One region of the Metabacillus hrfriensis genome, then DNA from elsewhere that is predicted to be linked to it. Evidence: riboswitches for the same ligand, from Rfam matches in the RefSeq annotation. Region 1 holds a riboswitch; each other region holds the start of a gene.
The links. A riboswitch is a leader RNA that binds a small molecule or an ion and turns the genes downstream of it on or off. The one in region 1 is predicted to bind cobalamin.
Positions count from the first base shown of each region.

Region 2: another riboswitch for cobalamin. It lies ahead of QLQ22_RS13840 (energy-coupling factor ABC transporter permease); the one in region 1 lies ahead of QLQ22_RS16885 (DUF4430 domain-containing protein).
Region 3: another riboswitch for cobalamin. It lies ahead of QLQ22_RS13760 (FecCD family ABC transporter permease); the one in region 1 lies ahead of QLQ22_RS16885 (DUF4430 domain-containing protein).
Region 4: another riboswitch for cobalamin. It lies ahead of metE (5-methyltetrahydropteroyltriglutamate--homocysteine S-methyltransferase); the one in region 1 lies ahead of QLQ22_RS16885 (DUF4430 domain-containing protein).

Region 1 covers NZ_CP126116.1:3,417,487-3,425,737, forward strand. The annotation lists gene sigX (RNA polymerase sigma factor SigX) at 1-500, opposite strand, end outside; gene QLQ22_RS16875 (cob(I)yrinic acid a,c-diamide adenosyltransferase) at 798-1,376, opposite strand; gene QLQ22_RS16880 (ECF transporter S component) at 1,448-1,963, opposite strand; gene QLQ22_RS16885 (DUF4430 domain-containing protein) at 1,978-2,397, opposite strand; cobalamin riboswitch at 2,563-2,764, opposite strand; gene QLQ22_RS16890 (ATP-binding protein) at 2,853-4,658, opposite strand; gene QLQ22_RS16895 (response regulator transcription factor) at 4,655-5,377, opposite strand; gene ccsB (c-type cytochrome biogenesis protein CcsB) at 5,598-6,773, opposite strand; gene resB (cytochrome c biogenesis protein ResB) at 6,799-8,251, opposite strand, start outside.
Region 2 covers NZ_CP126116.1:2,775,508-2,783,758, reverse strand. The annotation lists gene QLQ22_RS13855 (energy-coupling factor ABC transporter ATP-binding protein) at 1-648, opposite strand, end outside; gene cbiQ (cobalt ECF transporter T component CbiQ) at 641-1,426, opposite strand; gene QLQ22_RS13845 (energy-coupling factor ABC transporter substrate-binding protein) at 1,452-1,727, opposite strand; gene QLQ22_RS13840 (energy-coupling factor ABC transporter permease) at 1,728-2,486, opposite strand; cobalamin riboswitch at 2,634-2,825, opposite strand; cobalamin riboswitch at 3,300-3,488, shown strand; gene QLQ22_RS13835 ((2Fe-2S) ferredoxin domain-containing protein) at 3,615-3,989, shown strand; gene cobJ (precorrin-3B C(17)-methyltransferase) at 4,334-5,956, shown strand; gene QLQ22_RS13825 (sirohydrochlorin chelatase) at 5,979-6,875, shown strand; gene cobK (precorrin-6A reductase) at 6,872-7,693, shown strand; gene QLQ22_RS13815 (precorrin-8X methylmutase) at 7,671-8,251, shown strand, end outside.
Region 3 covers NZ_CP126116.1:2,761,030-2,769,280, reverse strand. The annotation lists gene QLQ22_RS13785 (cobyrinic acid a,c-diamide synthase CobB) at 1-163, shown strand, start outside; gene cobA (uroporphyrinogen-III C-methyltransferase) at 417-1,220, shown strand; gene QLQ22_RS13775 (nitroreductase family protein) at 1,208-1,777, shown strand; gene QLQ22_RS13770 (GHMP family kinase ATP-binding protein) at 1,948-2,814, shown strand; gene bluB (5,6-dimethylbenzimidazole synthase) at 2,909-3,565, shown strand; cobalamin riboswitch at 3,571-3,731, shown strand; gene QLQ22_RS13760 (FecCD family ABC transporter permease) at 3,858-4,946, shown strand; gene QLQ22_RS13755 (heme ABC transporter ATP-binding protein) at 4,949-5,731, shown strand; gene QLQ22_RS13750 (ABC transporter substrate-binding protein) at 5,773-6,774, shown strand; gene QLQ22_RS13745 (hypothetical protein) at 6,896-7,255, shown strand; gene yidC (membrane protein insertase YidC) at 7,204-8,025, shown strand; gene QLQ22_RS13735 (carboxylesterase family protein) at 8,143-8,251, shown strand, end outside.
Region 4 covers NZ_CP126116.1:2,736,085-2,744,335, forward strand. The annotation lists gene QLQ22_RS13630 (peptide MFS transporter) at 1-494, shown strand, start outside; gene metE (5-methyltetrahydropteroyltriglutamate--homocysteine S-methyltransferase) at 558-2,837, opposite strand; cobalamin riboswitch at 2,988-3,191, opposite strand; gene QLQ22_RS13640 (GNAT family N-acetyltransferase) at 3,262-4,065, opposite strand; gene QLQ22_RS13645 (ATP-binding protein) at 4,187-5,455, shown strand; gene QLQ22_RS13650 (GNAT family N-acetyltransferase) at 5,739-6,299, shown strand; gene QLQ22_RS13655 (Cof-type HAD-IIB family hydrolase) at 6,337-7,206, opposite strand; gene QLQ22_RS13660 (transcriptional regulator GlcR) at 7,206-7,976, opposite strand; gene QLQ22_RS13665 (IucA/IucC family protein) at 8,149-8,251, opposite strand, start outside.

The DNA of each region.
Region 1 (8,251 bases):
TCTGCCAAATGTTTTTTTAATGCTTTTAATGCTCTGTGCTGTGTGGTCTTCACCTTACTCTCAGTAAAGCCAAGTGCAGCCGCAGTCTCAGCAATGGACAGCCCTTGAAGATAACGGAGAATGATGACAGAGCGCTGATCTACTGTACAGCTGTCAAGAGAACGGTAAATTCCCTGCAATTCTTCATTTTGAGCGGCAATTTCCTCAGGCAATGGCTGAACATCCTTTATTTGCTGCCGGTCCCAGTCAAATGTTTCAAGAATTCTTTGCTTCAATGTTTTTTGCTTTCTGAAAAAGTCAATGGCAACATGCCTTGCTATAGAAAAAATCCACGTTTTTTCACTGCTTCTGCCTTCAAAGCTGTCATAGGATTTTAAAATGCGGATATATACTTCCTGAACGAGGTCTTCAGCCTGCTCACGATTTTTTACCATATAAAATAAAAATTGAAAAATATCTCCATGATATTTTTCATAGATCCTCTGAAAGGCCTCTTCCATGAATGTACCTCCGATCACACCATTAGTCGATTTTGTTTTATAAAAAGTTACATATTATTCACTATATATCTGTTCAAGAAAAGTTCAAGCGCCCGTTTAGCTCAAGCATGACAGATAAGAATCCGCAAGAAAAGTCCGTTTGTGACTTTTTTGGCGGATTCGTTCTGACACGCATCTAGGCATCGGCGCCGGCTCCGAACGCAGATATCTTTATTATATAATCCACAGCCTTTTGACTTTTATAAATTCCTGAACGTATAAAAAGGAAGGTGCTCCCTTCCTTTATTTCCAGCTATTTTATGATTGTTTAGGCTTCGTAAATACGATTGCGCTTCTTTCGTATTCTACATCTTTAGAGCCAAGCCTCGCATTCGCGACTCTTGCAGCAGCAAAGAAGTAATCTGACAATCTATTCATATATGTTAATACGTGTTCATTAATCTCCGTCTGCTTCTGCAGGGAAACGATGCAGCGTTCAGCTCTTCTGGCTACTGTTCTTGCAATATGTATCGCGGATGCTGCTTGTGTGCCTCCGGGAAGGATAAATCGCTGCAGCGGAGGAGCTTCAGCAGAATAATGATCGATTCTTTCTTCTAAAAATGCAATCATTTCAGCTGTTGTTTTATAGGGATGCTTCTGTTTGCCATGTATAACCGCAAGATCACTGCCGCAATCAAACAGTTCATGCTGGATCTTTTCAAATTCATGATACAAGTCAATCAGTTTTTCTTCATGAAGCCACGTCATGGCAAGTCCGACAAATGAATTTACTTCATCAATTGTGCCGTATGCCTCGACTCTTAAGTCATCTTTGTCGACACGGCCGCCAATTATACTTGTTTTCCCTTTGTCGCCAGTTCTCGTATACAGATTCAATTTTAAGCAGCTCCTTTAGGGTTTAAAATAAAAAGAGCGAATCTAATCGCTCTTTTATTTTACCATTTTTCTTATTGCATTGTTATGCCATAATCCTTCTTATTCAAGTAATACTCAAACGTTTTTCGCATAACAGGATAAAGCAGAAGAAAGAAAATTCCATTTCCGATTGCATGTGCTGTATCAAAAGGCAAGCCTGCAAGGTAATAAGCTAAGCCATGGTCAGTTAATACAAACATATTCAGTGATACAACAAACCCGAAAAGATAACCCGACAATACAGAAATGGGTGTAAAGATGATCAGACGATTTGATTTCACAAATTTGCCTAAAAAACCTGATAATAACGCGAGTGTACCCCATGCGAGCATTTGCCAGATTGTCCATGTTCCCATTCCGAGCAGCAAATTGCTCAAGAAGCAGCCTAATACGGCTACAATCATGCCATTTACAGGACCAATTAGGATTGAAGTAATCAGAATAATCGCTGTCATTGGCTGGACGTTCGGAACAAATTGAAAGGCCATTCGCCCTACAACTGATAAAGCAATCAGCAGGGAAAGCAGACTGATTCTTCTAGTTGTCATAACGTGATCCAGGATTACTCATATTTTCTTAAATCGAACTCTACTTTATCTCCATCTTTCAGCTCGATTTCATTAGCACCAGTCATCGCATCTTCTCCATTTACGATTAAGTGCCAGTAGGTTTTATCCTTATCGCTTGCCATCATTCCATCAATTCCGCTGATGAACCCTCCAGCTTCTTCCACTTCAAAATTCGCTTTCATTGCATCCATCAGAGTCTGCCCTTCTTCAAAAGATACTTCTTTTGAATCAACTTTCTCTGCCATTTCGTTTTTAGTCAGTGTAACAACAGCTTTTGTCTCTTCTGCTTTTTCTCCATTTTCAGCGGCCTGCTCTGATCCCTGAGCTTCCTTCTTCGGCTCCTCTGCTGTATTTCCGCAAGCTGCAAGCAGCGCTAAAAATAAAACAGACAGTAAGCTTAAAAATTTATTCACAACTAATCTCTCCTTCATCTGTATGTAACTATTTTGTGAAACATGAAACCACAAAACAAAAAGCCCATCTGCAGATGGGCTTAATAAACGGCATAATAAGAAACAGATTGTATGCAATGAAACATAAATCCTGCCGTTTCTATGCTCAACCCCCGAAGAATACAAACAATGTAAGAGATTCCGGCAGGTCTACTGACTTTTGCTTCATTCTCCACTTGAACCTTCCCATATAATAAACAGCAAGAGAGCCATCTGATTATATAGTGGTTTAACCAAAGTTTCGTCGGCAAATACAGTTGCGGGGACAGTTCAGGCATTGCACCCGATTCCCTATTAAGCGTAAAGCACCTATATCTCAAAATATACGATTTTTAATTCAGTCTTATTTTACATAAAATGACTCAGGTCTTCAACAGTAATTTTATAAGGCGTTCCTTATGAAACAAGAATTTTCGTCACGTTCTATCAGAAAGATCGCTTTTTCGAGGCAAATAGAAGCTGAATGCTGTACCTTCATTTACCTTGCTGTGTACATTGATCGTGCCGGAATGGGCATCTACGATGTTTTTTGCAATCGCGAGGCCAAGTCCCGTGCCCGAACGGCCTCTCGTTCTTGCTTTATCTGCTTTATAAAACCGTTCAAAGACAAAAGGCAGATCTTCTTCTACAATACCTGTACCTGTGTCTTTTACATCTATTTTCATGCCGCCTGCAACGGTTTGAACATGAATTTCAACAGATCCCCCTTCAAGCGTATGCCTGATCGCATTATCAATAAGATTCGTCAAAACCTGCTCAATTTTATCGGGATCTAAAACAAACTCAGGGTCATCTATCGAAAATGAAGAGGTTAACGTAATTTTTTTGTCCCTTGCAAGTCCCTGGAATTTTCGGTTGATTTTTTCAATAAACTCATGAATAGAGATTCGTTCTAAATTCAGAGAAATGTGACCGGCTTCCATTCTTGCCAGGTCCAGTAAATCGTTAACAAGTCTTCCCATGCGCAGCGATTCATCGTAGATTACCTGTGCAATCTCCTTTTTCTCTTCTTCAGAGCTTGCAATGTCATCGACGATCGCTTCACTGTATCCCTGCAGCATGGCAATCGGCGTTCTCAGCTCATGACTTACATTGGCAATAAAATCCTTCCGCAGCTTATCCAGCCTTCTCTCTTCTGTCATATCTCTGAGAACAGCAACTGCACCCCGAACATATGACTGGTTATAGAGAGGGCTCATAACCATCACCCAGCTTCTGCCCTGCAGATTGACCTCGACTATGTGTTCTCTCTCTGTGCTGACAACTCTTTGAAATAATTCTTTTGCTACTGGAGGGATTTCCTCTCCCTCATTAATTTGCATTTTTTGTTCGTAGTACCAGGACTGAAGAAACCGTTCAGCAGGGGGATTGGTGACGAGAATCGTCCCGTCAATATTCAGCGTAATGACTCCATCTGCCATACTGCTTAAAATACTGGTTAAATGTTCTTTTTCCTGGTTGAGTGCATTGATATTGAATTTCAGCTGCCTGCCCATTTGATTAAACGCGACGGCAAGCTCGCCAATTTCGTCATGACTTAAAATCGGCACCTTCGTATCAAATTTTCCTCGTGTAAGCTCCTGCGTTACTTCCCGCATTTTTCTGAGCGGATAAGTGATTCTTGTTGATAGAAAGAATGCGAATATCGTTGTTAATACAATGGCAATACCTGCCGCAAGCAGAATATATTTTGTCGTATGCTTTGTTGTTTCATGAACAGCAAGCAGCGACTGCGACATAAACACTGCCCCGTTTTCTCCATTTTTCAGCTCATAGGGTACGCCGACGACCAGCACTTCCTCGTTATTATCCGAACTGATCTGCTGCTCAATGGAGAGTTGGGTGAGCTTGCTGACATTTTTTTGATCTGCAAATACTTTAGACAGCTCGCTGTCATTCTGAATATCCTCCATTTCAAAAACAGGGGTACTGTCAAATTTCTTTGGCGAAAACCAGTATTTGTTCTGATCTTCCACGATGATGATGCTTGTAAGCTCATCGGCCAGTTCCCATGAGATTGACCTCGCCAGTTCTTGATCTTCATGTTTTTCAAGAATAACAGAGATTTTGTTGGCTAATTGTGTAAGCTCCCGTTTGGCCTCGTCCACATGATAATTTTCAATGAATTCCAGAAGAAGCACAGTCAGAATTAATAAAACAAATGAAACGAGCAATAAAATGGTAAACCACAGTTTACCGACAACGCTTTTCCAAAACATCATTCACTGCCTACCTCAAATTTGTATCCAACTCCCCATACAGTCACAATCATGGCAGCTGCATCCGGTGATACCTTGCTCAGTTTTTCTCTCAGGCGTTTTACATGTGTATCAACTGTACGCAGATCACCAAAGAACTCGTATTGCCATACTTCTTTTAATAATTTCTCGCGGTCGTATACTTTGTCCGGTGTTTTTGCGAGGAAATAAAGCAGCTCATATTCTTTAGGAGTTAAACTGACCTCTTTGCCGTCTGCAAGCACCCGGTGTGCATCGTGATCAATAGAAAGATGCGGGAACACGATAACATTTTTAGCTTTCGTTTCTGTTTTCAGGAATGATGTTGTCGATGAGCGTCTAAGAAGTGCTTTCACTCGCAGAACGACTTCTCTTGGACTGAAAGGCTTTACGATGTAATCATCTGTTCCGACTTCAAAGCCCTGAACCCTGTTTACCTCTTCACCTTTTGCCGTAAGCATAATGATCGGAGTGGCTTTTTTCAGGCGCAGCTGTCTGCAAACTTCAATCCCATCGAGTCCGGGCATCATTAAATCAAGCAGGATTAAGTCATATTCTGCAGACAATGCCATTTCAAGAGCATCACTGCCGTTGTCAGCTTCTTCAATTTGATAGTTTTCTCTTTCTAAATACATTTTCAAAAGTCTTCTGATTCTGTCTTCATCGTCAACGACCAGGATTTTATAGTTCATGTTGTTTTCCATCTTGCTTCTCCTCCTTCAAGTACCCAATACCATTATCTTACCAAAAAACCTTCACTTTATATGAGTGAAGGCTCTCTTGATAAAAAAAGTACAAGCAACTGTTTAGCTTCTGCAGGAAAATCCGGGTTTGACTTTTCCTGCAGATTTGTGCTGGGCGATGGACCTGCATACCAATGCGAAAAACTTTATACTTTCTTTTCTCTTAAAGAAAAACTCTTAACTATGCGTAAGAATGCAGACCGGCAATCACCAGATTGACAAAAATCAAATTAAACATGATGATGGCAAAGCCAATAACTGCAAGCCATGCTGATTTTTCTCCCTGCCATCCTTTTGAAAGACGCAAATGCAGGTAGGCTGCATAGAAAAGCCAGGTAATTAATGCCCATACTTCTTTAGGGTCCCAGCCCCAAAAGCGTGTCCAGGCGATTTGAGCCCAGATCATTGCAAAAATGAGCGCTCCCAGAGTGAATACCGGAAATCCAATTGTAACAGATCGATATCCGATTTCATCTACTAAATCGAGGTTGACGTTTTTGGTGAGAGGCTGCAGGAAAGCTGAGATTCGCTTTCTCAAGATTAACCGGATCGCTCCGTATAATAATAATCCGGTGCCAATTGACCAAATGACAGTATTCAGCTTTCTTGCAGAAATAAGAGCGGGAACTTCAACAAGAGCTTCCATTTTGCCTTCTGTTAAAAGTTCGCCTTTATGAGGGCCTACCAGAGCAGGCATATTATAGATCATTTCTGCATTTTGCTCATTTTTATCTGTCCACTTATAAACGGCTTCATAATCCATCATTCTGAAGGTGCTTGTCATTGCAATAAATGCAATCGTAGCTACAAGTGTAAACATGACAACCTCAAGCCAGAATGTTTTCTTGGAATTTTTCGTTTGATCCACTGTCCGGATCAAATAAATCACACCTGCTATAAAGCTGATGGCAAGAATCGCCTGACCAAGAGCCGCTGTTGTCACGTGAATGTGCAGCCAGCTGCTTTGAAGCGCTGGGATAAGCGGTGAGATATCTGTCGGAAACATGCTCGCATAAGCGATAAGCAGCAATGCGACCGGCAGAGTAAATAACCCTAAAACAGACACTTTATAAATAAAGTAGAGTACTATAAATGCCAGAACAAGCATCATGCCAAAGAATGTTGTAAATTCAAAAAGATTGCTGACCGGTGCATGACCGGATGCGATCCATCTCGTAATGAAATAGCCAACTTGTGCTGCAAAAGCAAGAATTGTGATTGCAATACCCGCAGTCGCCCATTTACTTGGCTTTTTGTATTCTTTCCTCTTATCACGGATGGCTCCGCCAAAAAGAAATGTCGCAGCCAGATATAAAATGAATGCTGCAAATAGCAAATTACTGCTTAAAGCCGCCACTCCTTTTCCTCCTTTATGACTTGTCTTATTTCTCGTCTGACTGATCCTTCGGCTTTTCAATCAATGTGCCTTCCAGCACTGAATCAATCTCATTTTTAATGCCGTACCAATTCTTATTTGTATGCCCGGCAAGAAGAATTCCTTCTCCGCTTCGTCTCAGCCAGATGCGCCGATGATTCCAATACATACCCTGGGTAACGCCAATCATGAAAATGGCTCCGCCAAGTCCAAGGAACCAAAGAGTATTGTCTTTGCGAACAGTAAGAGCTGAGAGATTCTTTGTTTCCACGCCTTCAAACTTCATTTTCAGCTGGTTGTCTTCATTTGGTTCGATTGTCTGCTGAATAGCAACGAAGCTTGTTTCGCCCTTAGGTTTATCAGGAGAAATCATTTTAAATACAAAAGCAGGATTATCTGGTATTCTCGTTTTCGTTGCAGGCTCTCCCTCACTGTTAAAATAAAAATCAGGAAGATAGCTTGCCACTTCTACTTTATAGCCATTGCCCAAATCAAATTCTTTTTGAGGATCCAGCAGATCAATTGTCAGCTGTCCAAAGTTTTCCTCCGTCTCTTTGTCTACTAAACTAAAGGTCATTTTATTCAATTCATTTAATTTATAATCCACTTGATACAAAGCGTATGAATCATGCTTAAGCGGCTGATTTACTTTAATTTGCTCATCTTTTATTTTTTTTAGCTCAGGCTCTTCCCCGATAACCGCTTTACCCTGTCTCTCGTACAAAGTAACGTTCGTCTGATAATTTTTTACGACGCTGCCGTCCCCAACTCTAGTAAGAGCATCCTGAAATACTTCATCTTCGCTGTCTTTTTTGTATGTTTCCATCACAAACTTGTCGCTTTGGAGAAAATATTTGCCTTCTGTCCCCGGAATGACATTCGTTTCCCCTTCGCGAATCCAAATGACATCATCCACATACATTCCCGGTACAAACCTCAGCATAGCTCCAAACAAAAAGATGATCAGACCGATATGATTGACATAAGGTCCCCATCTTGAAAAACGATTTTTCTCAGCAAGGAGATTCCCGTTTTCCACTCGGACATGATAGCGTTTTCTCTTCAGTCTGTCTTTAATAATTTCAAGCTGTTCCTCTGCCTTGCTGACTGAAGAGGTTTCGCTGAATAATCGCTGTCTTCGCATAAAGCTTTCATGGCGTGTGACACCTTGTTTTTTCAACGCGCGGTAGAGCGGTACAAAGCGGTCTAAACTTGCAATGACCAATGAAGCGGCAAGCGCTCCGATTAAAACCATGTACCACCAGGAGCTGAATAACTCATGAAACCCCATTTGGTAATAAAGCTGACCGATTACCCCGTACTCCTCGCGGTAAAATTCCTCTGGAGTTACATTTGGCGGAATGTACATGACCTGCGGCAGGATTGTGCCGATTGCTGAAGCAATTAAGATCAGTACGATAATCCAGATGCCGACCTTTACAGATGAAAAGAAGTTCCAG
Region 2 (8,251 bases), 640 kb from region 1:
TTCATAAGCAAGATCAACATTATGAGTAGATAGTAATATCGTACGGTTTTTATTGTTCCAGTTTTGCAATAACTCCATAATTTTCATAGAATAATAGGGATCAAGTCCTGCAGTTGGCTCGTCCAATATCATTAACTCTGGATTCATTGCAATAATTCCTGCAAATGCAACCCGTTTCTTCTGACCAATACTTAAAAAATGAGGTGGTTTATCTTTTAAAGTTTCCGTTTCAGTTAAAACCATTGCCTCGTTAACTGTTTTTTCTAGCTCTTCAGGATTTAGCCCTAAATTCTTAGGGCCAAATTTAATATCTTCATAAACACTTGATGAAAAAAGCTGTGTCTCAGGATTTTGAAAGACGATTCCTGCCTGTTTACGAATTTGCCGGATCTCTTTGCGTGTATATGTTATTTTTTTATCTTTAAATTTAATGGAACCGGCCGTTGGTTTTAAAATTCCATTAAGAAGCAAGAATAATGTTGATTTTCCAGCTCCATTATTGCCTATTAAGGCAATCTTTTTCCCATGTTCAATGGAAAATGAAATATCTTTTAATGCAATAGTTCCATCTGGATATTTATATGTAACATTTTCAAATGAAAGAATTGGTGATCTCACTGGTGTAGCCCCTTTTACATTTTCATTCAATAATCTGTGTTATAAAGGTTATTGCCAAAAGTGCTGCAATGGAAACAGTAATTCCTGCGCAGTGAAATCGATTATACGTCACATTCAATTCCACTTCATACAAACCCTCATCTCCGCCGCGGCTGTCTATTGCTATTTGCAATTCTCTGGCAGAACGTATCGATTTAATAAAGAGACTAACGATAAGTTGTGCGATAGAAGTGATCCAAACTCTATAACTTTGATAACCAAGCCTGCTGGATTGGGAAAGATAGATTTCATGCATCTTATCCAACAGTACAAAGATAAAACGATAAGTCAATCCCACTAATTCTATAAAAAGAGTCGGCAGGTTTACTTTTTTTAATACCCATATCAACTGGGGAAGAGTTGTTGTCAAAATCAGGAAGTACAAACAGCTCACACTTGCTAAGGCAGTTGCAGCGAGATGATAGGCCTGATTGATGCTATATGGGCTAACATATAGTTGCCATGATCCCATTTGAATACTCCATATTGCATTTATTCTTTCACCATTCGCAGGAGCAATTGAAACTAAAATGGCAATTATGCTGGAAAACAGAAAAAAAGAAGGAAACAGAAGAAGCTTTATATAATGATAAAAAGGTATTTTCGCACCAAAAACAATACCTACACTCATCAAAATAAATGTTAGACAAGCAATACATATATTCTTTGTAATGATCGTAAATAGTAAATAAGCAAAAGCAAACCCAACTTTCTCAACTGGATGAACATCTTTTAATGCACTAGTATAAGCATAATCATCGATTTTCAACATTAGGATCCCTTGTTTCTGCCATTTATTTAGAGGAATATTTTTTCCTGGCCCGGCCAAATCCGATTACATAACCAATGACAATCGCACCAGCAGCAGCCTGTAAAGAAAATAGTAAACTTTCAATTTCACCGCTTGGCGGCTCCCAAATTGTACTGAACCAAGGCTCATAAGCAGGTGCAATTTCCTCAATTAATTCTTCTGCTTGACCGTCAGCCCCGCCAAATTCAGCATCTTTTTGGAGATATAAAGGAATAATTGCCAGCACAATAACGAATAAAAACAAAATGAAATTTTTCATTTACCTAACCTCCTTAACAGCAGGCAGTTGATTTAATTCGGGCATATTATATTTTTGTAGCAAATTCATAACAATAACCGTTAATAATCCTTCACTAATTGCTAACGGAATTTGAGTAAAGGCAAAGATGGCTGCAAATTTTGAAAAAGATGCTGTAAATCCGCCCACTTCAGCTGGAAATGCTAGAGCTAATTGGACTGCAGTAACTAAGTATGTACCTAAATCTCCCAGCATAGCTGCCAGAAAAACAGCAACCGCAAACGATATCTTCCCTTTAATGCTGATCTTAAAGATTGCATATGCTAACAACGGACCTGCGACTGCCATCGAAAAAGCATTTGCACCTAAGGTTGTCAAACCGCCGTGCGCTAATAACAATGACTGAAATAATAGCACGATCGTACCCAATACACTCATTGCTGCAGGTCCAAACAATATGGCTCCTAAACCTGCTCCAGTTGGGTGAGAGCAACTGCCTGTTACTGAGGGAATCTTTAAGGCAGATAATACAAACGCAAAAGCAGCAGACAGGCCAAGCATTGTTTTCAATTCAGGGTTTTCTTTAAGCTTCTTACGTATAGAACGCAAGCCGGCAAGTATGAAGGGAAGTGTTGCAGCCCACCAAAAAACCGCCCAGCCAAAAGGCAAAAAACCTTCCATGATATGCATAGCATAAGCATCTTCGTACGAATTCAGCCAAAAATAACTTGTTAATCCCAGCACCATGATTAGTGACACCTGCCATGATTTTTTATTCATCTTCAATCTCCCTTAAAATTAGTAGCGTTCAAATAAAAAAAGCATTTAAACCCACTAGAGTTTAAATGCTTACAAGACAATTGTCAGCCCGTCACACAGACACAGCAATATCCTTTCGCACACACCTCCCTATTTCCCGTAGGTCACATTATGTTCTTTATACAGGCAGGTCTCCTGACTCATCTTCATTGTTTCCTGCGTCTTCCCGCTTTTTATAAAAAGCAGTGACAATATGCAGGTCACTCAGACTTACAGTGGCGGGAACCGTGTCGGACTTACACCGAGCTTCCCTTTTAAGCTATACATTCTCAATGTACAGCACCTGTTAAGATTGATTAATTTGTCTATACCTTACTATAAGGTTTAGCAGTTGTCTATTTATTTTTCTATGATTTAGCATGATCAAAAGAGGTATTTATGTCCTTTTTTATCCAACTATATGCATAAATAGGTTTCATATTTTTATAATAAATGTTTTTTCATACACGAGAAGGATCTTAATATATCTAATTCTGTCTCGATCATTAATTTTAGGAGTGTCCACCTCAACTCACAGAATAATAATGTAGAGGCGCTGAGTTTCATAAATTTAGTATTAAAGTTTCTTTTGCTTCGGGGGAATGGTGAAACGAATAGCAGGGGAAATGGCTTATTTTAATGTGATTTAGCGCTTCCGTTTTATCCGCCAAAATAATTGGACGGATTTTTTTGTTGTCCGATTTTTTAAAAAGTAGTTTGCTAATTTCTGAATTCTTGTTTAATATGAATATCGAAATAGACAAATTTATGAAATAATAACATTAAGAATAATAATTAAATAATTAAAAGATAGGTTCAAAAATCTTACCAAGATTTTGATTAAAAGGGAAGTACGGTGAAAAGCCGTCGCGGTACCCGCCACTGTAATGGGGAGCTTATTGCAAATGTCACTGATAATATTCGGGAAGACGCAATAAAGCAATGAACCTTAGTCAGGAGACCTGCCTATCTTTTACGCATACCCACGGGCTTATGGGTAGATGTGTAGTAGAAAATGCTATGTTCTTTTGCTATGTATTTTTTGTGCACCTCTATCTATATAGGGGTGCATTTTTATTTTTCAAAAAATAATGGACTGGAAGTGCTAAAATGACAACTTGGAATTTGAGGGAAACGAAACATCATGTATTAATTTGCAATGGCAGCAGCTGTATGAGGAAAGGAGGCGAGGAGGTTACGCAGGCGATTAGGGAGGAAGTCACAAATATGAATCTTGATACCTTGATACATACGACACGAACCCGCTGTAACGGAAGATGCAAGGATGCTTGTGTTGTAATTGTGTATCCTGAAGGAACATGGTACAAGGCGATTACTCCGGAAATTGGAAGTGAAATCGTACAGAAACATTTGGCTGGAAAAGAAATTTTAGAAGAAGCCGTTATTTACAAATATGATCAACAAGGTTTTGCTGCTCCGGAAAACACAGAGTGTGTAGCCGGAATATCCAAACCAATAAAATAAAGCCGTTAATTTGTCATCCTTTGAGATTCCTGAATAGCAGCATGAATTTGATGGGGAATTAGCATAGATAGAGTATCAGGTATACCTTGGGAACTTATGCTGGATAAAAAATTCTCAAACAACTTTACATAAACGGGTACTCGTTGTTGGTTCACTTATTATTTTTAAAATTTTTCGTCAACACGAAGAACAAATCAATTGAAAAAAGGTTATGAATCCGGAATTGTCCTGCTGCGGCAAGAATGCCATTTATTTCTGGATGATCGAAACTGATTAATCTTGGAAACGTTTAGTTTAGAGTCAGGCAGTTTATGTTGGCTGATAGTTTGAAAGGAGGAGCAAACGTGCGGGGAAAGTTACTTGTAATTGGTTTTGGACCTGGAAGTTTTGAACATATGACAAATAGAGCTCAGGAAGCCATACAAGAGAGCGATTATATCATTGGTTATAAAACATATGTTGAGTTAATAGAAAATCTCTTGACCGATCAGAAAATTATTAGTACAGGAATGTCCGAGGAAGTAAGTCGTGCTCAAGCGGCTGTCCGTCTTGCTGAAGAAGGATATAAAGTTGCAGTCATTTCCAGTGGTGATGCAGGTGTTTATGGGATGGCAGGCCTGGTCTATGAAGTATTAATTGATAAAGGGTGGAAAGAAGAAACAGGTGTAAGTGTCGAGGTAATCCCTGGTATATCGGCCATTAATTCCTGTGCTTCTCTTCTTGGTGCACCAATCATGCATGATGCATGCACGATTAGTTTAAGTGATCATTTAACTCCATGGGATCTAATTGAAAAACGAATTGAAGCGGCCGCACAAGCTGATTTTGTTGTAGCTCTGTATAACCCAAAGAGTGGACGCCGCACAAGACAAATTCAAGAGGCACAAAGGATATTATTACAATATCGATCACCCGATACACCAGTTGGGCTGGTGAAGAGTGCATATCGTGAGAGCGAAAAGATTGTGACAACCGATCTTGCACATATGCTTGATTACGATATCGGTATGCTGACGACTGTAGTTATTGGGAATTCATCTACGTTTTTTTATGATAATAAAATGATTACACCAAGGGGGTATCAAAGGAAGTATACATTAAATACAACTGAACAAAGATTAAAACCGCATGAACGCTTAAGACATGAAAATGAACCATGGGCACTCCATAAAGGCAAGAATGAAACTGATCATAGTACTGAAGTAAAAACTATAGACGGTATTGCTGCTTCCTTACAATTAGCTCTAGAAGCTCTTAGTAAAGTTGAAGGTGAACCTAAAAGGATTCTGGAAAACGAGACTGTTAATAATCCAGTAGTATCGATTTTTGAATTAGCCGTAAGTCCAGGAATCGCAAATAAGAAGTTTACACCAGACCAAATGATCACTCTCGCTGAGGTAGTCGGAGATGAGGGGACAATGGAATACACCCCGCACCATCAAATATATTTAAAAATTCCAACTGCGAGTCCTGAGGTCATTACTCAAAAATTAAGAAGTGTAGGTTTCCTATTAGAACCTATTGGTGATGTTTTTCAGCTGAAAGCTTGTGATTTCTGCGAAGGCGAGAAAAAGGATTCCATCCCTCATGCTGAAGAGTTACATCAAAAGCTAAGCGGACTTGAATTGCCTAAAGAGCTGAAGCTTGGCTTCAATGGCTGCGGTATGGCGTGCTTTGGTGCAGTAAACGAGGACATTGGAATTGTTTATAGAAAAGGAAAGTTTGATTTGTTTTTGGGAGCGAAAACGGTAGGAAGAACAGCTCATGCAGGACAGCCTGTGGCGGAAGGTATTGAGCCAGATAAACTAGTGGAGATTATTGAAAATATTATATACGAGTATAAAGAGAAAGGTCATCCAAATGAAAGGTTCTTTAAGTACTTTAAACGTGTCGGGAAAATTCAGGGCTATACCTATAGAGACATGACACCGAAGATAGAAATTGAACCAGCTCCATGCGGAGACTAATTAGAGGATAGGGGAGAAATATATGAAAGCTGTTTTACTAGTTGGACACGGAAGCCGGGATTCAGAAGGAAATGAGCAGGTAAGAAAAACAATAGAAGATTTAAAGCCGCAGCTCGACCGGGAGCTATTAATTGAAACGTGCTTCTTAGAGTTTGAAACACCTACAATTGAACAAGGCATTCAAACATGTGTTGAAAAAGGGGCAACAAGTGTTTTTATTATTCCAATGATGTTATTAGCAGCTGGACATTCAAAGATTCATATACCAGCAGCCATTGATGAAGCAAAAGTAAAATATCCAGAGGTTCACTTTACATACGGAAGACCATTCGGAATTCACGAGGAAACGGTAGAAATTTGTAAAGATCGTTTAGAAGAAGCGGACGGGAACATAACCGAACCTGAACACAACACGGCAGTAATTTTGCTGGGTCGAGGCGGCAGCGATCCAGATGCGAATAGTGATTTATATAAAATTGCTCGCTTATTATGGGAAAAATTAAATTATAGGTTAGTAGAGCCGGCATTTATGGGTGTAACGGATCCATTAATTAAAGAAGGTGTAGAGCGCTGCATTAAATTAGGTGCGAAAAAAATTATTATACTACCATACTTTTTGTTCACCGGTATATTAATTAAGCGTCTTGAAAATATGATGGAAGAATTCGGAAATGAACATCCGGGTATTGATTTTAAGCTTGCGGGATATTTCGGGTTTCACTCTAGATTAAAAACAATTTTAAAAGACAGAATTGAAGAATCATTACAAGGTGACGTGAAAATGAATTGTGATACGTGTTTATACCGCATTGAAGCGATGGAGCATATTGATCATCACCACCACCACGACCACGATCATGATCATGACCATCATCAGCATGAGCACCATAACCATCATCATGAGGCACAAAAACTATGATTCTATTTTTAGCTGGAACCAGTGATGCAAGAGCGTTAGCCATAAAGATAAAAGAGGCTGGATACAGACTGCTGACAACTGTAGTTACTGAAAATGCCGGAATGGAAATGAGGAAGGCTGGACTAGATGTTTATGTTGGCCGTCTAACCAGTGAGGATTTTGTGAGAGTTATTAGAGAACAAGGATTTAATGCGGTTGTCGATGCGAGCCACCCATTTGCGGAAGAAGCAAGTAAAAATGCTCTATTAGGAGCGAAAGAAGCTGATATACCATACATCCGCTATGAACGTGAATCACAATCCTATGAAAATAACGGAATAACATTGGTCGACAGCTATGAGGAAGCAGCAGAAATAGCAGCTGAAAAAAAGGGAGTTATTATGCTCACTACAGGAAGCAAGACCTTGCAGACATTTACTCAGAAACTTCTAAATCAGCCTGACACTCGTGTGATTGCCCGGATGCTGCCAAGAAAAGATAATATGGAGAAATGTGAGCAGTTGGGACTGCCGCAAAAAGACATCGTTGCCATACAAGGTCCTTTTACAAAGGAGTTTAATCTTGCGCTTTACAAGCAATATGGAGTTACAACAATGATTACAAAGGAAAGCGGAAAAGCAGGGTCTGTTGATGAAAAATTAGAAGCTGCAATCGAACTTGGCATTGAAACGATCATGATAAAGAGACCAAAGATTAATTATGGAAATGCTTATTCGGATTTTTCGGATATCCTGGCACATATAAATAAAATTCTAAATAACCCAAAAATAAATGGAGACATTGGAGGAAATGAAGATGGATTTTCGTACGGAATTTAAGCCTTTAACTGTACAGCCTCAAGAAATTGAGGGATTGAGTTTTAACATGATAGATTCAGAGTTTGGTGAACATGCTTTTACAGAACAGCAGTACAAGATTGTTCAGCGGGTTGTTCATGCTTCTGCTGATTTCGAATTGGGACATAGTATGCTTTTTCATGACGACGCCATCAAAGCAGGGATAAATGCCATCCGAAATGGGGAACAGGTTTATGCGGATGTTCAAATGATATTAAGTGGAGTCAGTAAAGGGAGAATTGAAAAACATGGCGGAAGCGTGAATGTTTATATTTCCGATCAAGATGTAATGGAAGAAGCAAAACGATTAAATACAACTCGTGCAATCATTTCAGTGCGGAAAGCAATTAAGCAATTTGATGGCGGGATTTTTGCAATCGGGAATGCTCCAACTGCATTATTGGAATTAATTCGACTTATTAAAGAAGGAGAAGCAAAACCAAGTTTAGTCATCGGGCTTCCAGTAGGATTTGTTTCAGCTCCTGAATCAAAAGAAGAGTTAGCAAAATTAGATGTACCTTTTATTACAAATATAGGCAG
Region 3 (8,251 bases), 660 kb from region 1:
AACCAAAGGGATGCGCGGTACGAAGAAAGAAGGTTATTTAAAACATAACCTGGTAGCAGGGTATACCCATTTTCATTTTGCTTCTTGTTCTGAAATGGTAATGAATTGGATAGAGAAGTGCAAGGAAATTAAAGCCATGAGTAAAGGTGTTCAATCATTTTAAAATAGGTTACGGCAATACCAACCATCAGAAGGAAAAAGATCGCGTCATCCTGTATCCAAAAATATCGAAATTTACAGAGAAAGAGAAGCTCCAGTTTCAACGTCACCCATTCCATGTAAAAGGTTACTGGATTCATATGGGGAATCAAAGCTTTATATCAATCTTGCTCCACTCAATTTAGAATGTCGAAAAAAGAAGAGTTCTAATAAAGGACTATGACTATAGAGAAAAAAGAAAGAAGTGAGAAATGATCATGACAAAAGGATATGTTTATCTTGTCGGGGCAGGACCGGGAGATCCGAAATTAATTACAGTTTATGGTTTGGAGTGCATCCAAAAATCTGACGTGATTTTATATGATCGATTAGTAAATAAAGAGCTATTAAACCATGCCAAAAACGATGCGGAATTTATTTTTTGCGGAAAGCTTCCCGGAAAACATGAACTTATACAAGAACAAATTCATGAGCTTTTAGTTAAGTACGCCCTGAAAGGGAAAACGGTGACACGTTTAAAAGGAGGAGACCCATGTGTATTTGGACGTGTTGGGGAAGAAGCTGAGGTCCTGGCTGCAAATGGTATAAAATATGAAATTGTGCCTGGCATTACATCAGGCATCGCCGCGCCTGCCTACGCTGGAATTCCGGTTACTCACAGGGACCATGCCTCTTCCTTTGCAATTGTTACAGGTCATGGCCGCGCTGAAAAGGAAGAGGACCATCTGAATTGGCCAGCCCTTGCTCAGGGAATTGATACAATTGCTTTTTACATGGGAGTAGGAAACTTGCCTTATATTTGCAAAAAGTTAATCGAGAATGGAAAAAGTCAGGAAACCCCGGTAGCCGTTATCCAATGGGGGACAACTGAAAAACAGAAAACAGTCACAGGGAGCCTGAATACGATTGAAAAAGAGGCGGAGCTTGCACAAATAAAGCATCCTGCAATCATCCTTGTCGGTGGTGTGGTGAGGTTAAGGGAGAAAATAAAGTGGTTTGAAGAGCTGGAATTATTAAAAGACAATGATAAAAAAAAGGTGGGGGCAGCGTGTCAATCATAACGGAATTAAAAAGCCGCAGGGCAATACGCGACTATCGTGATCAAGCCGTAGAAGACGAAAAGATTAAGGAATTACTGGAAATAGCAACTTGGGCTCCAAACGATCGGATGAGAGAGCCATGGGGTTTTTATGTCATAAGAGGTGAAGCTAAAAAAAGGTATGAAAAGCTGGCAGAAGAGTTTTTGCAAGAACGTTTTCCAACAAAACCGAATTTAGTACTAAGTTCCCTCAAAGTATTAAAGAACACACCGGTACATATCGTTGTTACTTCTGACATCGTTCCTGAGGATGAAGAAGCGTCCCGAGATAATGAATATGCGGTATGCTGTGCGATTCATTCAATGTGGCTGGCCGCGAAGGATCTGGGATTAGGATTTGTGTGGCGGACAAGAGGCGTGGGGCTTGTTCATGATAAACGGATGTATCAGTTCATTGGTGCGCCTGAGAATAAGAAGATAATAGGGAATATATTTATTGGGTATCCAGATGAAGAGGCTTTAAAGAAGATGAAGACTTCCGCAAGAACATCCTTTGAAGAAAAAACGGTTTGGTTATAGAAAGAAGAGACAATTTTAAGGAAGAACCAACAGGCTGAACCCAATTCTACAATAAGGCAGTCTCTTGTTAGGGAGAAAATAGAGCAAAACCTCCCATCTATTTAAGCGATGTAGATATGTATTTTTGTATCCTTTAATAGTTTGGCTGATGGGAAAAAGGGGTTTTTGGCATGAAGGTGGGAATAGGAAGGTGCAATGGTACGTTTGGCGAACTTGTTCAAGGCGTTTTATGTGAACGCCCATTTTTAATATCGCTGCCTATACCAATTTTAAAGAGCAACGCTGTTTTTATTCCTTATAACAAGATGGGTGAGATTACTGGATCACTCTCAAATACAAAAGCGGTAGAGGCATGCAAAAAGGTGTTTCAATGGTTTGATTTAAAAGGCGGAGGGCATTTGGAGGTTAACTCGAATATTCCGAGGGGTAAAGGATTGGCCAGTAGTTCAGCTGATGTTGTTGCGGCAATGAAGGCTGTTGCGGATAGTTATTCCATACCCTTGTCAGAAGAGATCATCTCACGGATTTCCAGTGAGATTGAGCCTACTGATGGTGTTATGTATAAAGAGGTGGTTGCATACGACTACATTCATGGACAATTAATAGAGACGCTAGGTCCTTTACCATCCTTCGTTTTGATCGGAATGGATTTAGGAGGAACAATTAATACGCTTGAATTTAACAGACAGCCCAAACGATATAGCAAGGAGGATCAAGCCGTTTTCTCAAAGGCATATGATTTGGTTAAATTAGGAATAGAATTTCAGGATTTGTCTTTTGTTTGTCAAGCAGCGACACTAAGCGCCAGTATAAACCAAAAAATATTGCCAAAACGTTATTTTAATGAATTTAAAAGCTTTGCTTTAAAGTACGATGGAGGACTTATCATCGCTCACAGCGGCACTGTTCTAGGGGTTTTATTGAATCCGTCTTTTGAGAATATTGGCGAAATTGCAGAAACAATTTCTAAACGTATTATCCAGTTGAGCAATCAGCCTAACATGAAACCTTTCTATTATTTTCATAGATCAAACTGAGTAGACTGACTTAATAATTGACAATGAAGTTTTGCTGGATTCCGGAAAATGTAAGTTAGTGAAAACTTTTTAGAAAATAGAGGAGAGAAATTTTATGTTTTCTAAAGAAGAAAAAGAATCTGTTTATAAAGTAATTTACAAGAGAAGAGATATTCGAAGCTTTCTGTCTGTCCCTATTTCTAAAGATATTATACATAGAATATTAAACGCTGCTCACCATGCACCTTCAGTTGGATTTATGCAGCCTTGGAATTTCATAATCATTTCATCTGAAAAAATAAAAGAAAAATTAGCTTGGGCAGCAGACAAGGAAAGACGAGCATTAGCTATTCATTATGATGGAGAAAGAGAAACAAGATTTCTTGGTTTAAAAGTAGAAGGTATAAAAGAAGCTCCAATCACAATATGTGTAACTTGCGACCCAGCAAGAGGAGGTTCACATGTATTAGGGAGAAATTCAATTCCTGAAACAGATATTCTTTCAACAGCCTGTGCCATTCAAAATATGTGGCTGGCAGCTTGTGCTGAAGGGCTTGCCTTAGGGTGGGTAAGTTTTTATAAAAAGAATGATATTCGTGACATTTTAGATATCCCTCTTCATATAGATCCTATCGCTCTTCTATCTATTGGTTATACGGATGAATATCCGGAGAAACCTATTTTAGAATTAGCTAATTGGGAAAAAAGGCATCCTTTAGAACAGCTTATCTATGAAAATAAATGGGGGGAAAACAAACATCAGGGTGATTGAAACAATAATTATTTAGAAGTGAAGGTGTCCTAAGGTGGACTTAATAGGGAAATGTGGTGTGAATCCAGAACTTCCCCGCACACTGTTAAATGGTTTTATTTTATAGGAAGTGCTTAAAGCAGGGTGATGCATAAGTCAGGAGATCTGCCTTTATTATTACTGCGGGAATGGAGAGAGTGCTTTTAAGTGTATCCTTTTTCTCTTTTTAGTTTAAGTTCGCTCATGGTTTAGGTGGGCGTTTTTTATTTGTCTTAATTTCTGCATTTCGAATCAGAGGAGCGTTTTTTGAAGAATGGAGTTGATTTCTATTAATAGTCATAAGCAGGAAGCCATTGGGGGTTACAAACATATAAGCATTGTTATGCTCTTAGTCATTGCTCTTATCACAGTAGTAACGATTGCAGTGATGGTTGGTCCTGTTTCAATTCATCCGGCAACATTTTGGAAAATCATAGCTTATAAAATTCCAATTTTACAAGAATGGATTCCTGTCACATGGTCTAAAGCAGAAGAGAATATCATTTGGAACATTCGTTTTCCAAGAGTGATATTAGGAGTAATTGTAGGCGCCGGGTTAACTATCGCTGGTACAACAATACAAGCTTTGGTTCGGAATTCGTTAGCGGATCCCTATATACTAGGAGTTTCATCGGGTGCATCTGTTGGGGCTACACTAGTCATTATCTTTGGTGCGTTTTCAATGTTTGGACAATATGCATTATCACTTGCTGCATTTTTAGGCTCGCTTCTTTCAGTTGTTCTGGTTTTTCTACTGTCGCAAGTCGGGGGAAGAATTTCAACTGAACGTCTCCTATTAGCTGGAATTTCAGTTTCTATGATTCTATCTGCATTTACAAGCTTCATCGTCATTTCTGCACCTCGTCAAGAAGGGATAAGGGATGCGTTGTTTTGGATGATGGGAAGCTTGGCAGGAGCAAACTGGAAGCACATACCTATACCTTTTGTAATAACAGTTATTGTTTTTATTTTCATTTGGAGCCAGTATCGCTATATGAATTTGCTCTTAATGGGGGAAGAGGCAGCTGTTACTTTAGGGTTGAACGTAGAAGTATTTCGAAAAATATTAATTTTAGTTACTGCACTACTAACAGGGGTTTTAGTTGCTGTCAGTGGAGCCATTGGTTTTATCGGATTAATGATTCCTCATATTGTTCGTCTCATCCTTGGATCTGACCATAAAATGCATATCCCCATCAGTGCTTTAATGGGGTCTGTATTTCTTGTGATGGCTGATTTATTTGCAAGACTTATCATTGCTCCCGAGGAAATGCCAATTGGGATCGTAACAGCTCTTTGCGGTGCTCCATTTTTTATTTGGCTTTTACGCAAGAGTTCATATTCATTTGGAGGAGGGGGCTAAGCATGGATGTTTCAATAAAAGATATTTCAGCTTCTATTGGAAAACGAAAAGTACTTAAAGAAGTTAATCTGAATATTCATTCTGGTGAAGTAGCAGGTATTATTGGTCCAAACGGAAGCGGTAAATCCACTTTATTAAAAAATATGTCTCGTGTGATAAGACCAGATGCTGGTGTTATCACTCTTTCAGGTGAATATATAGATAAAATGTCTTCCCGTAAGTTATCACAGCACCTCGCTATTGTCAGTCAGGAATCACCTGTCACATTTGATTTCACAGTAAGAGAAATTGTATTGATGGGCCGTTCCCCTCACAAAGGCTTTCTTAAAGCAGATACAAAACATGATGAAGACATTATAGACCTGGCCTTAGAAAAGGTTGGAATGCAGGAATTCAAACAGCGGAGTTTTTCTTCATTATCTGGCGGTGAAAAACAACGGGTCATGATTGCAAGAGCTCTTGCACAAGAAGCCAAGGTACTCTTACTTGATGAACCAACCAATCATTTAGATGTACATCATCAAATACAAATTATGGATTTAGTTCAGAAGCTGAAAAACATTACTGTTATTGCAGCATTACATGATTTAAATCTAGCTGCTTATTACTGTGATCGTATATTTGTTATGCACCAAGGAGAAATTGCAGCTTACGGCTCCCCAGAAGAAGTACTGACAAAACAATTATTAAAGGAAATCTTCAGAGTCAATGCAGATATCAATATACATCCATTAACAAAAAAGACACATATTACTTTTTTGTCGGAGAGTCTTTTATATGACTAGATTTCAGAAAAAACATTGTTATAGGAAAAGGAGAGGAAAAAATGAAATTTAAAATAGATAAAATACGAATGGGATTAATGGTTTGTATGCTTCTTTTTATTTCTGGCTGCAATCAACAAACGGAAGTGATCGGAGAACAAGAGAACACCGATATAGCACAAGAAGAAACTGAAAATGAAGTTATAGAAATTAATAATCTGGATCGTAAAATTCAGTTTAGAGAAGCTCCAAAAAGAGCTGTAAGTTTAAATCAGCATATTACTGAAATTATGCTGGCACTTGGACTCGAAGATTCAATGGCAGGAACTGCATATTTAGATGATGAAATTTTACCGGAGCTGAAGGAAAAATACGAAAAGGTTCCTATCCTTGCTGATGAATATCCGAGTCAGGAAGTTTTATTAAAAGCAGAACCTGATTTTGTATATGCAGGCTGGGAAAGTGCATATAAAGAAGAAGCGGTTGGTTCTATAGAGGAACTAGAGAGTTTTGGTATTAAAGCATATCTTCATGAATCGTCAAATATAGTAGCACCTACCATGGATGATGTATTTTCTGACATCAGCAATATAGGAAAAATCTTTCGAGTGGAAGACAGAGCTGAAGAATTAATCACTGCCATTAAGACCGATATGAACGATATCGAAACGAAATTAGGCAACATCGAAGATCCAGTTAACGTATTTGTTTATGATAGCGGTGAAAAAGAGCCATTTACTTCTGCTCAAAACTTTTTAAATAATATTATCACTCTTGCTGGGGGACACAATATTTTTAGCGATATTGAAAAAGGCTGGGCAAGCGTAACTTGGGAAGAGGTTGTGAAACGAAATCCTGAAGTGATTGTCATTATGGACTATGGAAATACGACAGTGGAACAAAAGAAAGCTTATTTGTTAGCACATCCTGCTCTTCAAGATGTATCAGCTATCAAAAACAAGCGTTTTGTGGTTCTTCCGCTAACTGCAGGTGCAGAGGGAATTCGCGGCCCTCAAGCACTTAATACATTAGCAAGGGCATTTTATCCTGAGAAATTTGAGTAAAAAAGGGAGTAAATGATTGTTGGATAATAAACAATGTGGCGTGCCATGGTATTGTCATCCTCTTTCTTTTTCCTATTTATAAGTATATACTGAGAGTATGAAAAGGAGGTGAATGCAGCAGATGATCTTAGAATTTACACATGATTTGGCGCCATATTTATCGCTGTTAAGCTTATTCTTTACTGTAGCAGCCATGTTTGCTTTCGGCTACTTGCTGAATCAATCATTAAAGAAGCATCCTTCTTTAAAGGCGGTCATGAAAAAAGAGCAGGAGAATCAATTTTCCCCGCAGCGGATGCAAAATGAAACAAATGCTATTTCACTTTGGATTACCATGCAAATGAGGCAGTATGATTCAGGTGATGATGTACCATCTACTATCTTTCTTGGAAGTTTAGCTCAAAATGGAAAACACCAAGGAGGATTTAAATGGAAAAGAAAGCTGCATTCATTTCACGGAAAACATTACTCATACTGTTAGGAATTACACTGCTGATTTTACTGAGCGGCTGCCAGCAGGCAAATGGAAACATTCAGGATATTACAGGCCAGACACCTGGTTTTTTTAATCACTATTTTGTGTATCCCTTCTCTGTATTGCTTACAACATTTGCGGACTGGTTTCAAGGAAGCTACGGATTTTCAATTATCCTTGTCACGCTGCTGATCCGATTCGTGCTTCTGCCTTTTGCTTTAAAGCAGTCAAAAGATCAGATGCATATGAAAGGCAAGATGGAAAAAGCACAACCTGAATTAAAAGCACTGCAGGAAAAAATGAAAAAAGCAAAAGATGCTGAAACAAAGTCGAAGCTTCAGCAGGAAACGATGAAGATTTATCAAAAGCATAATATTAACCCGCTGGCTACTTTGGGAGGGTGCTTGCCGCTTCTCATACAGCTGCCGTTTCTGACAGGCTTTTATTATGCCATTCAAAGAACTCCTGAAATCGCAGAGCATTCGTTTTTATGGTTCAATCTGGGCAGTCCTGATTTAACATTGACCCTTCTAGCTGCCGGGATCTATTTTTTACAGTCAAGGGTTTCATTAATTGGTCTTGATGAGGCGCAGAGAAAGCAAATGGCGATGTTCAGCTATCTGTCGCCAATCATGATTGGCGTATTTTCTCTGACAGCACCTGCTGCACTGCCCCTATACTGGACGATCGGCGGAATCTTTGTCATCCTTCAAACATTGCTTACAAAGAAGCTATTTCAAGCAGAACCAAGCTCATTATCAATGGCTAAATCATAACACCCAGGGCCAATTCCAAGTGAATTGGCCTTTTTTGCTGCTTAAAAAAAGGGTTTGCTGCTTATCAGGCAGAATGTAATAGAGGATATAAATGAAAACTACTAAAGGAGTAACAAGATGAAGTCAGATGTGTTTCAAAAAACAATCACAAAAGTAATAGATGTCAATCTGTCCTACCTTTTAAAACTTCCAGCTGGATATGAAAAAGGAACGGGAGAGGTACCTC
Region 4 (8,251 bases), 680 kb from region 1:
CATCATCATTATTTCAATCGTTAAATCCATTATTCGTTGTCTTCTTGGCGCCGGTGTTTGCATGGCTTTGGATTAAACTTGGCAATCGTCAGCCATCTACATCGAAAAAATTTGCATTTGGTTTGTTTTTTGCAGGTTTATCATTTTTGATCATGATAATTCCTGCTTACGTGAACGGAACAGATTCACTTGCTAACCCGATTTGGCTAATACTCAGCTTCTTCCTGGTTGTACTCGGAGAGCTTTGCCTGTCACCTGTTGGTTTATCTACAACAACAAAGCTTGCTCCGGCTGCATTCTCAGCACAGACAATGAGTCTTTGGTTCCTGACAAGTGCATCTGCTCAAGCTATTAACGCTCAAATTGTTAAATTCTATAAACCCGAAACTGAAATTCTCTATTTTGGTATCATTGGCGGTATAGCTGTACTTTTAGGATTTTTGATGCTAATTCTTTCTCCTAAAATTCAAAGCTACATGAAAGGTGTCCGCTAAGATGACGAACAAGCCTGTTCCCTATTTAGGAACAGGCTTGTTTTTTGATGAAACTGGTGAAAATTATACAGTCGCAGCCTCGCTTGCTTTTTCTCTGCAGCTTTTTGCGGCTGACACCATCACTTTTAATGCTGCAATCGTTTCCGTGACTCCTCTTGTCTTCAGCCCGCAGTCAGGATTGACCCAAAAAAGTTCCGGATCTAAAACCTGCAGGGCTCTTTTAATATTCATAACGAGCTCTTTTTCTGCAGGGACCCTTGGGCTGTGAATATCGTATATGCCTAATCCAATCCCTTTCTCATATGAATATTTCTCAAATGAATGGATGAGTTCACCATGACTTCTTGAAGTTTCAATTGAAATGACATCTGCATCTAATGCATCAATCGCTTCGATAATATCTTCAAAATTCGAATAGCACATATGTGTATGAATTTGTGTATCCGGCTGGACGGAAGCTGTAGACCGCTTAAATGCCGTCACCGTATCTTTTATATACTTATCCCATTTCTCCGATTTAAGCGGCAGGCCTTCCCGGAGTGCCGGCTCATCTACTTGTATCATCGCAATACCAGCTTGTTCAAGTGCCTCAACTTCTTTTCGGATGCAGAGTGATAATTGATTAAGGACACTTGATTTCGGGAGATCATTTCGAACAAATGACCAGTTTAAAATCGTGACAGGACCTGTCAGCATCCCTTTTACAGGTTTTTCAGAAAGACTTTGAGCAAAAACGGTTTCTTTTACTGTCATTGGCTCTTCAAGTAAAACATCTCCATATATAACTGGCGGTCTGACGCAGCGCGAGCCATAGGATTGCACCCAGCCAAAAGTCGTAATTGCTATACCTGATAATTTTTCTCCAAAGAACTCCACCATGTCCGTCCTTTCAAATTCTCCATGCACCAGAACGTCCAGCTCAAGATTTTCCTGAATTTCAATCCATTTTCTTATTTCTTCTTCTATATAAATACTGTATTGCTTTTCAGTCAGTTCGCCTTTTTTCCATTTAAGGCGCTGTGCCCGAACCTCTTTTGTTTGCGGAAAGCTGCCGATTGTTGTTGTTGGCAGCAATGGAAGGCTGAACCGTTTGTTTTGCTGTTTTCTCCGCAGACCAGCTTCCGCTCTCTCTGTTGAAAAGGAATCCAGCTGATTCATCGCATCCTGAACAGCACTTTGGTTTCTCAGCTTTGATGATGATAACTGATCAGTAGCTGAATCATATTCTTTAAGCACCTCTGCTTCAGTTTCAAAGTTAATAAAATTCGTTAATACACTCAGTTCGTAAAGCTTCTCATCCGCAAAAGATAAGGCATCTTTTACAAGAGGATCTAACTGCTGTTCATTTTCTGCAGTCACCGGCACATGAATTAGACTGCATGAAGGCTGAAGAATCAGCCGGTCCCGGTCAACAGCTTCCAAAATAGTGTGGACAAGCTTCACGGTCTTTTGCAGACTTGCCTTCCACACATTACGTCCATCAATGACCCCTGCAGCCAGAACTTTGTCCTTTGGAAATCCTGCCGTTTTCAACTTTCTAAGCGATACACCGCTGTCATGAACAAAATCGAGTCCAATGCCATCAACGGGGAGGCTGACCAGATCCTCGTATTGTTCAACACTTTCAAAATAAGTTTGAATCAGCAGCTTTGTATTTTCCATCTCTCTTCTGATTGTTCCGTAAATTTCTTTAGCTTTTGAAAATAATGCACCATTTGCATTCGATGTCACAAACACCGGTTCATCAATCTGTATCCACTCAGCGCCGGCATCTGCAAGCTCCTGAAGCACCTGAACGTATAAAGGAATTAATTTCTGAATTACTTGGTCTTTATTTTCGCCTTTTGATAAAGCAACTAAGGTAAGCGGACCGACAATAACAGGCTTACCGTTTATGCCGAGCTCTTCTTTTGCTTCAAGATAAAGATGCAAAAGCCGGTTTTCGGTCAGTCTTGGCTCTGCCTGACCCAGTTCCGGTACAATATAATGATAATTCGTGTTAAACCATTTTGTCATTTCAGCCGCCACTTGCTCACTGCTGCCTCTTGCAATATTAAAGTAGGTCTGGAGGGAATTTGCATCTTGAGTCCGGAACCTCTCCGGAAGAAGACCAAACATAATAGCTGTATCCAGTATATGATCATAATAGGTGAAGTCACCAATCGGGATTAGATCAATTCCTTTGTCCAACTGCTTCTGCAAATGTGAAAGCCTGATCTCTTTCATCTTCTGTTCAAATTGCTGTTCAGTTAAATCGCCTTTCCAGAATGATTCTAACGTCTTTTTCCACTCTCTTTTTTCTCCGATTCTCGGATAACCTAAGTTTGAATTCTTAATGCTCATTGCCTCTCCCCCGTTTCTTATCGTTTCTCAACTTTCGGTGCATGAAAAAAACTCTCTTGAAAGAAGAGAGTTTGATGGACTAAGCTAACTTGAGTTGAGACACAAGACCGGTTTCAACATATCGCATCACCCTCCCTATTCCGCGTAGGCATGAAGTGCATACGATAGGCAGGTCTCCTGACTCAGGTTCATTGTATTCTATTCCCTTCCCATTTTTCATTAGAAAAACAGTGGACTTTTATAGAATTCTCCCCATTACAGTGGCGCGACCGCGTCGGATTTTCACCGAGCTTCCCTTTTAAGCTAATACAGAAATGTACTCTTGTAATTAGCACCTATCGCTTGTAAAAATATTAAATTTTTAAAATTCATTAACAATTGTTTCTAAGCATAGCTGAAGTTTCGTTTTCATGCAAGCATAATATTAAGAGTGTGCTGAGATTCCAAGGACTTTCCATTTTGCAGCCTCATAAAATCCAAGCTGTTTATATAGCTTTCCTGCATCTGGATTATTATAAAATAAATAAATGGCCTTTTCTTCATTTGCAAGCTTCTGGCATATGGCACGAATCACTTCAGAAGCATATCCTTTCCGACGATGAACCGGCGGTGTAGCTACACCAACTATAATGGCAGTGCGGGAGCTTTCAATAAACACTCCTGCGGTTGAAACCATTGTTCCTTCTACTGCCTTGTAGAATACATTCAGCTTTCCTGATTCTATGTTTTGAAAGTGATCATTTGCAAAAAAGTCTTCATTTGGTCCAATCATTTTATACTCATCGACATTCATGAACAAATCGTATAGTTTTCGGCATTCTTCAAGACTAGTAATCATTTTAACACCCTTGCTTGCCTGAAAATCTTTGCTTCCTTCATATCTGAGCATGAACGAATCACTTTCAAGATCCATTTGAAAGTGACATTTAAACTCTTCGACCAATTCTTTTTTTCCGACAATTTTCCTGATGCCGGTTTCCCGTATGATCAATGCAAATTCTGCTAATGGGAAATTAATATCGGGGCTGTAGTAATAAATTTTTTCAGGATAAATCATTAAAATGGCGTTCAAATGCGTATTCAGATAACCTCCGTAAACCATCATATGTTCTTCGGTCAAGTCCTCAATGATTAGGGCATTCAATTCCAAATCGGTCCGCAAAAATTCTGCTGCCAGATCGTATTCTTTTTTAACCATTAACTTAATTTGCATTTGTTGTTTGCTCATTACTTTTCTCCTGACAAAAAAATTTAAAGTCTTTTAGAATATTCTAACATTCACTAGTAAATTTGATATATATTTTAATAGTGAAGTTTTTTAATACTTTTGCGGATAAGGTGAGAACTGCATGGGAATGAAGGATGTTTTACTGAATTTTTTACTCGTTTTTTCCCCGCTGTTGATTATACAGCTGTTATATATGAGAAAAGAAACGAATAAAAAAAGAAATAAGTGGCTTTTTGCTATTTTGCCGGCACTTGCGATTATTTTAAGCATGCTGTACCCGTTTATGATTGAGGATGATTTTTTCTTTGACTTCAGGCGAATACCTTTTGTAATGGGACTGTTGTACGGAGGATATCCACTTGGATTCTTTTTATTTGCCGTTACCGCTGTGACCCGGCTGCTTATTGGGGGAAACGGCATCTATCCGACTATTGTGATGGCTGGCATTCTTGTTCTTTTCGTGCCAATGCTTTCATCCTATTATTTAAAAAGCAGACTCAGAAAGAAATTAATTCTTGTTGCAGCCATCGTGCTGACGTCTTTGATTTTTTCAATCCTTCACATTGAAATGATTTATGGAGCTTTTTTTCAACTGGAATCTTATATTGAACTTATTATCCTCCATATATTTGCAGCTGTCATAGGAACGATTCTTTTTGAAACAATTGTCCAAAACTTTTATTTGCTGAAACGTGTGATTAAAGCAGAAAAACTTGAAGTGGTCAGTCACTTAGCGGCAAGCATATCACATGAAGTCCGCAATCCGCTGACGACGACAAAAGGCTTTCTGCAGCTGCTTCGAGAAGAAGATATCAGCCAGGAAAAAAAGGAAGAATACATAGAAATTTCGTTAAACGAGTTAGATCGAGCGACTAACATTATCAAAGATTATCTGACATTTGCAAGACCTGAAGCTGAAAATAATCATCCAATTGAGATCCATACTGAACTCAGGAACTGCATCAACGTCATGTCACCTCTTGCACAAATGGAAAATGTGCAGTTTAATGAAAACTTCAGTTCTGATGACATCTTAGTTCTTGGAGATCCTTTAAAGCTTAAGCAATCACTGATAAATATTCTTAAAAATGGTATAGAATCTTATTCTTCTGGCGGTATAATAGAAATTTCAACTATAAAGGAAGACGCTCATATCAAAATCGTGATATCTGACTATGGTAAAGGAATGACGGATGATCAGGTTCTGAGGCTTGGGGAACCCTATTTCTCTACTAAATCGAATGGAACCGGCCTTGGTATGATGGTATCTTTCAGCATTATTAAAGCAATGAACGGCCATATTTATGTGAAAAGCCAGCCTGGTGCCGGTACATCATTTACAATTTTTCTGCCTATCTATTTGAAACTGAGCGTTAGCCAGCAGTACTGACTCCCTGCAAACAGGCCCGGGGTAAAATGTACAGTCAATCTGAATTCCTGGTGCTGAGAGTGATTGATTCGGCCGGCAGCAATTCTATTTTTGCAGAGAATGTGTTGAATGAGTTTTTTAGAGTAAGTGCTGCGGTTTCTTTCTGCATATTCGGATTAAAAGCTCATTATCTCGTTTCATACCATTCTCCTAAGACGATTAGTACAACCTAATCATTTAAAGATAGAAAAATAATACAGCTGAATCAAATTTTCAGGTCATAAAAAAGAGAGAGGGATATTCGTTGGCCAACTATTATACAAAATCAGTCCGACTGATCATCCGCCCTTATCAGGCATCTGATTATCAAACATGGCTTTCAGCATATATAAACAGGTGGCCTAAACAGCACAAATACGACGAAGGCAGACTTGATATGAGTGTTTGCACGGAAGAGTGGTTTGCTGCGTTCACCGGCAAACATCAACAGCTCATCAATGAAGACAAAGCATATGTTTTCGGTGTATTCAGGTTAGCAGATGGAAAGCATGTCGGATATGTCGATTTCTCAACATTGCTCCGTGATGATTTTCAATGGGCCCGCATGGGTTATACCATTCATAATCAATTCTGGAGAATGGGTTACGGAAAAGAAGCTGTTAAAGCGGCCATCGGTCTTGCGTTTGATCAATTGAACTATCACCGTATTGAGGCGCACATCAATCTTGATAACCACCCATCTGTAAAGCTGGCCGAAAGTGTGGGGATGGAGTTTGAGTGCCTGCGCAAAGGGTTTCTTTATGAAAATAACGAATGGACAGATCATCTTGTTTATTTTATAAATAATGATCATTTCATGGCATAGAAAAGGCCGGTCTCAAAGTTGAGACCGGCCTTTTCTTTCACACTTGCTGCTTCGCATCCATCATCCGTTTAATCGCAAGCTCTACCCCGTCTTGATCATTTGTAAGAGTAATATCCTTGCAGATGGCTTTAATTTCTGGGCGGGCATTCCCCATTGCAATACTTTTTCCTGCTATTTCAAGCATCGATTTGTCATTCATGCTGTCACCGATGGCTGCAGTGTCAATCAGTTCAAAGCCAAGATGGGCAGACAGTTTTTGAAGAGCAATCCCTTTAGATGCAAGCTTATGCTCAATTTCAAAGTTGTGTGCAGCTGATGTAACCAAAGTGATATTATCTATGTCTTTAAATTTCTCCCAGCCTGCATCAAGCTTTTCCTGATGAAAAGAAAAAGCGAGAATATTATAGATATCCAAAGTTTGATTTAGAATGTCCTTATACGATTCAACGAACTTAAAACCTGTCTGGCTGTATTGTTTTGCAGCAGCCTGCAGAAGCAGAGCGCGGTCCGCATCCGGATTTGCACTTTCGACCCGGTCAATCTCAATATTTATTAGCTCTCTTCCGCTTTGAGGAGTATAGATGGCATCGCAGCCAAACACCTCATAGTAGTAATGATTCTGTTCCAAAAATTGAAGCGCAGCAGCTGCTGTTTCATTTTCCATTGGCTGTGAATGAAATAATACCCCCTCAGGATTATGAATCGTAGCTCCATTTGCAGCTATAATCCATGTTTTTACACCTGTATCCTTAAAAATTTCTACTACATCAAAATGTGCTCTGCCAGTAGCAACTACCACTTCTATGCCCTCTTTTTGAGCAGATTTAATTGCTTTCAAATTTTCTGCGCTGATTTTATTTGCACTGTTTAATAGCGTTCCATCAAGATCTATTGCGATTAATTTGATCATTCCATTTCCTCCTCTGCCACAAGCAATTCCACATTATGTTTATCAAGCAAGTCTCTGAATGCTTTATCCGGTTCTTTATCTGTTATAAGCAAATCGATTTCGTGAAGTTCTGCATAAAGGAAAAAATCAGTAACTCCGAGCTTTGAATGATCAGCAAGTGCGATAACTTGATTTGCCTGGCTGATCATTTTCCGCTTAACCATTCCATCTTCTTCATGAGCGATGGACAGCCCTCTCTCAGAAATGCCAACAACCCCAATAAACACTTTATCAACCTGATATTTTGATAGTTTTTCCACCACTGATGATCCATATAAAAAACGATGCTCCTTTTGAAGTTCTCCCCCAAGAAGATGAATATGAATGCCAGGCTTTGTTGATAAAATATCGGCCTGATTAATGGAATTCGTAATAATGGCTGCATTTTTAACATCTATAAATTCTGCACAAGCCTGAACAGTAGTGGAGGCGTCTAAAATGATTCTGTCTCCTTCCCGGATCAGACTGGCAGCTTTTTTGCCGATTAATTCTTTTTCATAAGACACCGTTTGCAGGCGGTTTTGATAGTCTTTGATTTCGGTGTGCGAGCTTGGCAAAATGGCCCCGCCTCTTGTTCTAATAATCAGTTTTTGTTCTTCAAGCTTTACGAGATCACGCCTGGCAGTATCTTTGGATACATCATAAAGCGAACATATTTGATCTGCCGTAATTCGTTTGTTTTCTTTTAAATAGTCAAGAATAGAGATTAAGCGTTCTTCTTGGTACAAAATGCCCACCTAACTTTCAGAAATGTTTCTACAATAACATGGAATATAAGTTGTTATAAGTGATTATAATCGATATTCACTTACTATTCAAGTTTTTATAATGATATGTAAGTATTTTATGCCGGTTTATAAGTATTATGCATAAAAAAAGAAGAGACCGCTTTGGCCTCTTCTATACAATGACTCTTTCTTCGATTGCTAACGGGTTTCTCACTTTTCCAAACTCTGAAGCATGCGGCCGGTCATCTCCGTCTCCGTATCCATACTCAATCATC